Regions from separate parts of the Streptomyces sp. NPDC002676 genome, predicted to be linked through region 3. Evidence: riboswitches for the same ligand, from Rfam matches in the RefSeq annotation. Region 3 holds a riboswitch; each other region holds the start of a gene.
What was found. Region 3 has a riboswitch for cobalamin ahead of ACWD3E_RS18370 (CbtB domain-containing protein). Riboswitches for the same ligand answer to the same signal wherever they lie in the genome.

Region 1 (2,254 bases), on a different contig from region 3:
GGCGTCCTCGCCGGTGTTGTCCCGCAGCTCCAGGAACTCCTCGATGTCGGAGTGCCAGGTCTCCAGGTAGACGGCCGCGGCACCCTTGCGCCGGCCGCCCTGGTTCACGGCGGCCACCGAGGCGTCCAGGGTCTTCAGGAACGGGACGATGCCGTTGGAGTGCCCGTTGGTGCCACGGATGAGCGAACCGCGGCTGCGGATCCGGGAGTACGACAGCCCGATGCCGCCGGCGTGCTTCGAGAGCCGGGCCACCTGGTGGTAGCGGTCGTAGATGGAGTCCAGCTCGTCCAGCGGGGAGTCGAGGAGGTAGCAGGACGACATCTGCGGGTGCCGCGTGCCGGAGTTGAAGAGCGTGGGGGAGGAGGGCAGGTAGTCGAGCCGGCTCATGAGCCCGTAGAGCGCGGCGACTTCGTCGACGGAGCGGAGGGTGTCGTCCTCGGCGAGCCCGGCGGCGACCCGGAGCATGAAGTGCTGGGGCGTCTCGATGACCTTGCGGGTGATCGGGTGCCGGAGCAGGTAGCGGCTGTGCAGGGTGCGCAGGCCGAAGTAGCCGAAGCGGTCGTCGGCGTGCGCGTCGACGAGTCCGTCGAGCCGCTCGGCGTGCAGCCGCACGAACTCGGCGGTGCGGTCGGCGACGAGGCCCTCCCGGTGCCCGACGGCGACGGACTCGGTGAACGTCGCCACGCCCTGCGAGGCGGCCTCGGCGCGGATGGAGATCGTCAGCAGCCGGGCGGCCAGCCGGGAGTAGGCGGGGTCCTCGGAGATGAGACCGGCGGCGGCCTCCGTGGCCAGCTCGCGCAACTCCGCCTCGTCGGCGTTCGCGGACCGGCCGCGCAGCGCGGCGGCGGCGACCCGGCCGGGGTCGGCGTCGGGGAGGTCGGCGGTCAGCTCGGTCAGGGTCCGCAGCAGCGCGGTACCGGGACCGTCGGTCTCCGCCGGGGCCGCGATCGCCTGGGTGGCTGAAGCCGGTTCGGCTGGCGCGATGGTCACGTGGGGCTCTCCCTCGCTCGGCACGGGGCCTGGCGGAGGGCAGGGGGCGGCACGAGCGCGCACGGCGTCGCGTCCACCAGCCCACTCCGCGAGGCCCGGACGTCTGAAGACACCCGGACCGGACGGCCGGGCGCACGCTGCCGACAGGTCCTCGGACTGACGCGAGTGCGTTCCGCTTCAGGCGGCCACGCACAAGTACACCGTTGCGGGACAGTTCCGGATTCGCACCGGATTCCCCTGCGGCGACAGCGAGGACGAGCATACATCTAGTGCCGGGCCGTCGTGACACCCCCACATGTTGTGTCTCATGCGTGGCGTGGCGGCTTCAGAGCGTCAACTCGTAGGTGAGGAGCGTGATGTCGTCGAGTTCCGGGACGGGGTTCCAGTCCCGTTCCGGCACGCGGACGAAGCGCAGGCGTTCGTAGATGCGGTGGGCGCTGTGCATGGTGCGCTGGGTCGACAGGACGACCGCCGTGCAGCCCTCGGTGGCCCGTGCGCGCTGTACGCAGGCGCGTACGAGGGCCTCGCCGGCGCCCCGGCCGCGGGCCGCGTGGGCGACGGCCAGCATCCGGATCTCGGCCTCGCCGGGGCGGGCGATGTCGGCCATCGGACCGCCGGAGGGCACGAAGGTGACGCCGCCGAGGAGGGTGCCGTTCTGGACGGCTACGAGTACGTCGGCGGCGGCTGCGCGCTTCGCCACGTCCCGTAGTTCGCCGAGGTACCTGTCGCTCTCCCCGAAGTCCAGGAGGCCGTCCTGGAGATAGGCCTGGGCTGTGATCTCTCCCAGGGCTTCGTATTCGGAAGGGTCGGCGGGGCGGATCAAAATGTCCATCTGCGTGAGTGTGTACGACAGCGGGCCGCCGTGGTGCATGGTTTTCGGCGGCCCGCTGTGAGTGTGGGAGTCCTAGGGGGTTGCGGTGGGAGCCAGTTCCGCCTGTCCCCCCACATCGCCCGCGTCCGCCGTGTAGTCCTCCGGCCGCGTCTCGTCCAGGCCCTCGGGGGCCTTGACGGCCTTCAGGACGAGGGTGAGGGCGACCGTGACCGCCACGTTGAGCACGAACGCCGTCAGGCCGATGTAGCCGATCTCGCCGATGCCCGGGATCTCCTTCGTCGTGCCGCCGAAGTGCTGCTGCGTCGGCGAGGCGATCCCGTACATGGCGACCGTGCCGTACACCATGCCGGCTGCCCAGCCGGCGAGCAGCGCCCAGCGGTGGAACCAGCGCGTGAACAGGCCGCCGACGAGTGCCGGGAAGGTCTGCAGGAT
Region 2 (2,254 bases), on a different contig from region 3:
TGCTCCCGGCGGTCGCCGCCCCGATCGTGGCCGGCGTCGCCGCGATGCTCGCCACCCGCTTCTCCTACGGTATCGGCCGCAACGCCGACGCCGAGGCCACCCGCAAGGGCTACCGCGCCGGCCAGATCGCCTCCGCCGGACTGGTCTCTCTCGCGCACGGCACCAACGACGCGCAGAAGACGATGGGCATCATCACGCTCGCGCTGATCGCGGGCGGCTCCATCGCCCCCGGCTCGAACCCTCCCACCTGGGTGATCCTCTCCGCGGGCCTGGCCATCGCGCTCGGCACCTACATCGGCGGCTGGCGCATCATCCGCACCATGGGCAAGGGCCTGACCGACCTGGAGCCGAAGCAGGGCTTCGCCGCGCAGACCAGCGCCGCCACCGCCATCCTGGCCTCCTCCCACCTCGGCTTCTCCCTCTCCACCACCCACGTCGTCTCCGGCTCGGTGATGGGCGCGGGCCTGGGCCGCAAGGGCGGTGTGGTCCGCTGGTCCACCGCGACCCGGATGGCCATCGCCTGGGTGCTCACCCTCCCGGCCGCCGCGCTGGTCGGCGCGGGCGCCGAGTCCGTCACCGACCTCGGTGACTGGGGCACCGCCGTCGTCGGGGTCTTCCTGGTCGCCGCGAGCGCCGCGATCTGGAAGTTCTCCCGCCGCGAGGTCGTGGACCACAGCAACGTCAACGACACCGACAGCGCAGAGCCGGCCGGCGTGGTGACCACCGCCATCGCCGCCGTGACCCCGCCCCCGGCGGGCACGGTCGCCGAGGACCTGTCGGCCACCGTCTGACCCCGAGCAATCCCGGTTACTAAGGAAGCATCATGAAGATCGACTGGGCGGCTCTCGGCTCCGTCTTCGGCGTCAGCCTCGCGTTCACCGTCGGCCTGGTGGCCCTGTTCACCCTCGGCGTCAACGGCCTGTCCCGCAGGGAGAAGGCCGCGGCGCAGGGCAACTCCGCCGCCCTCGCCGTGACCGGCGCCTACGTCTGCTTCGCGGCCTGCGCGGCGGCGGTGACGTACGGCATCTACCTGATCATGCACAAGGCCTGACCGGTCGTCCGCAAGGACCCATAAGGCCCCATAAGGCTCCTCACCGGCTCGCTCCGGAGAGGAGCCTTACGCATGCCCGCACGCCGTCCATGTGGGCCTCAGCACACTCTCCCCGCGCAGGTCAACGGCAAGTTGACGGCCGTTCCGGGCGCGTGGTGGACTGCCCAGGCCATGTACGGCGGCAAGAGAGGAAGCCGGTGCGAATCCGGCGCGGTCCCGCCACTGTCACCGGGGAAGAACACCCCGGGAGCCAGGAACTCTCACCGCCGGATCTCGTCGAACCAGGGCGTGGACACCCTGAGTGAGGACACATATCGCCATGCTCGGCCGCAGATCGAGGACCACCGCCGCAACCGCCGTCGCTTCCGTGACCGGCTGAACCGATGGGTGCCGATCGCTCTCGCGCGTACGGCCGCTCCTACGCCTACGGCGCCGCCGCCGGGCTCCTCGGTGACCTGCTCCTCGGTGATCCGCGCCGCGGGCATCCGGTCGCCGCGTTCGGACGGGCGGCCATGGCCGTGGAACGCGCGCTGTGGCACGACCACCGCGGCTGGGGCGCGCTGCACACCGCCGTCTGCGCGGGCGGCGCCGTCGCGCTCGGCGCCGCGGCCGAGCGCGCCGTACGCCGCTCCCCCGCCGCCACCGTCGCACTGACCGCCGCCGCCACCTGGGCCGTGGTCGGAGGCACTTCGCTGGCCCGCGAGGCCGGCGCCATCGGGCGCGCCCTGGAGGCCGGGGACGTCGAGGCGGCGCGGGCGCGGCTGCCGCATCTGTGCGGCCGGGATCCGCAGGCCCTCGACGCCGACGGGATCGCGCGGGCGGTGGTCGAGTCGGTCGCCGAGAACACCTCCGACGCGGTCGTGGGCGCCCTGGTGTGGGGCGCGGTCGGCGGGGTGCCGGGGCTGCTCGGGTTCCGGGCCGTCAACACCCTCGACGCGATGGTCGGTCACAAGTCCCCCCGCTTCCGCCGCTACGGCTGGGCCTCCGCCCGCCTCGACGACCTCGCCGGCTGGCCGGGCGCCCGCCTGACCGCCGTACTCACCGCGGTAGCCGGACCCGACCCGCGCGGCGCCGTCCGGGCGTGGCGGGCGGACGCGGGCCGTCACCCGAGCCCCAACGCCGGGCCCGTGGAGGCCTCGTTCGCGGGCGCCCTCGGCGTACGGCTCGGCGGGACCCTCTCCTACGGCGGGCGCGTCGAGCACC
Region 3 (2,254 bases):
GGGCCGGTGGCAAGGGCGCGAACGTTCCGTTCGACGCGGGTAGCCCGCTCACCCAGCAACTGGCCGTGGACAAGCACAACATGGGCATCATGCGGCGACTGAAGGAGAAGCTGGAGGCCGACGACTACAGTGCGGACATCAACGCCCTCGGCGGACAGGACGACTACGTCGACGGCAAGAACCTGGGGGAGAAGCTGGCAAACTTCCCGAAGGACATGCTCGGTATGGCGACCAATGGCCACCACGGTACGGAGACTCCCGACGCCTTCACCGGCGGCTACGACGTGGTCTATCAGGTGGTCAACGAGAACCGCAGCAGTCGCAGCTTCACGGTGGCGTTCGCGGCCTTCAACGACACGGGGACCGCTTCACTGATCCACTTCGGGATGCCGGACATCAAGCAGGGCTACGGCGGTGCCAGTGTGTACCAGACCTACTACTGGACCATGGAGGTGCACTGAGATGACGCAGCGCATCAGCGGACTGTCGGACGCCCGGACCGACAGGGTCTGGCGTCCGGTCCGCTGGGCGCTGCTCCTGGTGCTCGTGCTGTCGTTCGCCACCACGCTGCTGCGCGTCGTACCGGCCTCCGGGTCGACGCGCGAGCTGGTGGCGGACATCAAGGCCGGCCGGACGCACTCGGTGCAGATGGACGCCGAGGGCACGGACGTCACGGTGCGCTGGAGCACGGGCCCGCTCGACGAGCACAGCTACGTCTACCGGCCGGCCGGCTTCGTCGCGGGCACCGACGAGGCCGCCCGTGACTTCAGGGCGACCGTGACCCGGGCGGCGGGCACATCCGCGGAGCGGATCCGGTTCCGCGACTTCGACGCCACGTACGGCGCCGGGGGCCTGGCCCTGCTGGTGCCCGTCGCCTACGTCCTGCTCACGCCGTGGACATGGCTCAGGTACCTGGCGATCCTCACGGGGGCGGTCGTCCTGGCCCGGATGCTCACGGCTCGCCGCCACCGCTTGGCCGACGGCCCCGCCTGGGCCCTGGCCGGGATCGTCACCGGCGCGGGTTTTCTGGCCTACCTGTGGGCCGAATCCGGGTCCGAGCCCAGGGATCCGGATTCCGTGACCGCGGCCCCGCGCTGGTGGCGTGCGTGGCTGGCCGCGCTGGCCACCGGTGCGGGTATGGGCGTGCTCGGAGCCGCCGTCGTCTTCGCGGCGGGCCGCTTCTGACTCCGTCTCACTTGAGCGCGGCCGGATCCTGGCGAGAGAAGAAGATCACGTCCGCCGGTGCGGTCTTGGCCATGCACGCGACTCGCGGTACGGTCTGTCCGAATCGACGACGGTACGACGGAAGCCGGTGGGAATCCGGCACGGTCGCGCCACTGTGAGCGAGGAGCCCCTGGCGTCTCGTGAGTCAGACCCGTGGCTGTCGTCCTGTGCACCACCGAGATGGGACGCGAACTCCCAGAGGAGGTTCTGCCATGGCGCAGACCGTCGCCCAGCCGACCGCCACCACCCCCGCCGTACCCGCCACGCTGCCGCTGAAGGCCATCGCTCCCTGGGCGGTCTTCTTCGGCATCCTGATGCTCGTCCTGTTGTACTTCGTCGGTGCCGAACAGGGCGCCTCGTCCGTGTTCAACGGCACGGACGTTCACGAGTGGGTGCACGACGCCCGCCACCTGCTCGGTTTCCCCTGCCACTGAGGCCGAGGGTCACCGCACTCACATGAACTCCGCAACAGTAAGAAGTCTCCTCGTGCGGGGCATGCTCGCCGGCCTTGCGGCCGGCGGGCTCGCCCTCGTCATCGCCTACTTCCTCGGCGAGCCGAACATCGACAGCGCGATCAGCTACGAAGACGCCCACTCCCACGGGCACGAGATGGAAGTCGTCTCCCGCTCCCTGCAGTCCACCGCCGGCCTCGCCACCGGTGTCCTGGTCTACGGGGTGTCCTTCGGCGGCATCGCCGCGCTCGCCTTCTGCTTCGCGCTCGGCCGGGTCGGCCGCTTCTCCCCGCGGGCGACCGCGCTGCTGCTGTCCGGCTGCGCGCTGCTCGCGGTGTACGTCGTGCCGTTCCTGAAGTACCCCGCCAGCCCGCCGTCGGTCGGTGACCCGGACACGATCGGCAAGCGGACCACCCTGTACTTCCTGATGATGCTGCTCAGCGTGCTCCTCGCGATCGCCGCCGTGATCGTCGGCAAGCGGCTCGCGCCCTCGCTGGGCAACTGGTACGCCACCGTCGCGGCGGTGGCCGGCTACATCCTCCTGATCGGGCTGGCCTTCGCCTTCCTGCCGGTCGTCA

Region 1: it holds a riboswitch for cobalamin, as region 3 does, so the genes downstream of both, ACWD3E_RS25295 (ribonucleoside-diphosphate reductase subunit alpha) here and ACWD3E_RS18370 (CbtB domain-containing protein) in region 3, are expected to answer to the same signal.
Region 2: it holds a riboswitch for cobalamin, as region 3 does, so the genes downstream of both, ACWD3E_RS06660 (cobalamin biosynthesis protein) here and ACWD3E_RS18370 (CbtB domain-containing protein) in region 3, are expected to answer to the same signal.

What each region holds. Positions count from the first base shown of each region.
Region 1 covers NZ_JBSFVT010000009.1:205,708-207,961, forward strand. Annotated here, with positions in the region: gene ACWD3E_RS25295 (ribonucleoside-diphosphate reductase subunit alpha) at 1-990, opposite strand, end outside; cobalamin riboswitch at 1,116-1,252, opposite strand; gene ACWD3E_RS25300 (GNAT family N-acetyltransferase) at 1,316-1,822, opposite strand; gene mctP (monocarboxylate uptake permease MctP) at 1,895-2,254, opposite strand, start outside.
Region 2 covers NZ_JBSFVT010000001.1:1,413,589-1,415,842, reverse strand. Annotated here, with positions in the region: gene ACWD3E_RS06670 (anion permease) at 1-791, shown strand, start outside; gene ACWD3E_RS06665 (hypothetical protein) at 824-1,051, shown strand; cobalamin riboswitch at 1,190-1,331, shown strand; gene ACWD3E_RS06660 (cobalamin biosynthesis protein) at 1,435-2,254, shown strand, end outside.
Region 3 covers NZ_JBSFVT010000005.1:548,983-551,236, reverse strand. Annotated here, with positions in the region: partial or broken gene ACWD3E_RS18380 (RHS repeat-associated core domain-containing protein) at 1-461, shown strand, start outside; gene ACWD3E_RS18375 (hypothetical protein) at 463-1,185, shown strand; cobalamin riboswitch at 1,279-1,400, shown strand; gene ACWD3E_RS18370 (CbtB domain-containing protein) at 1,437-1,658, shown strand; gene ACWD3E_RS18365 (CbtA family protein) at 1,681-2,254, shown strand, end outside.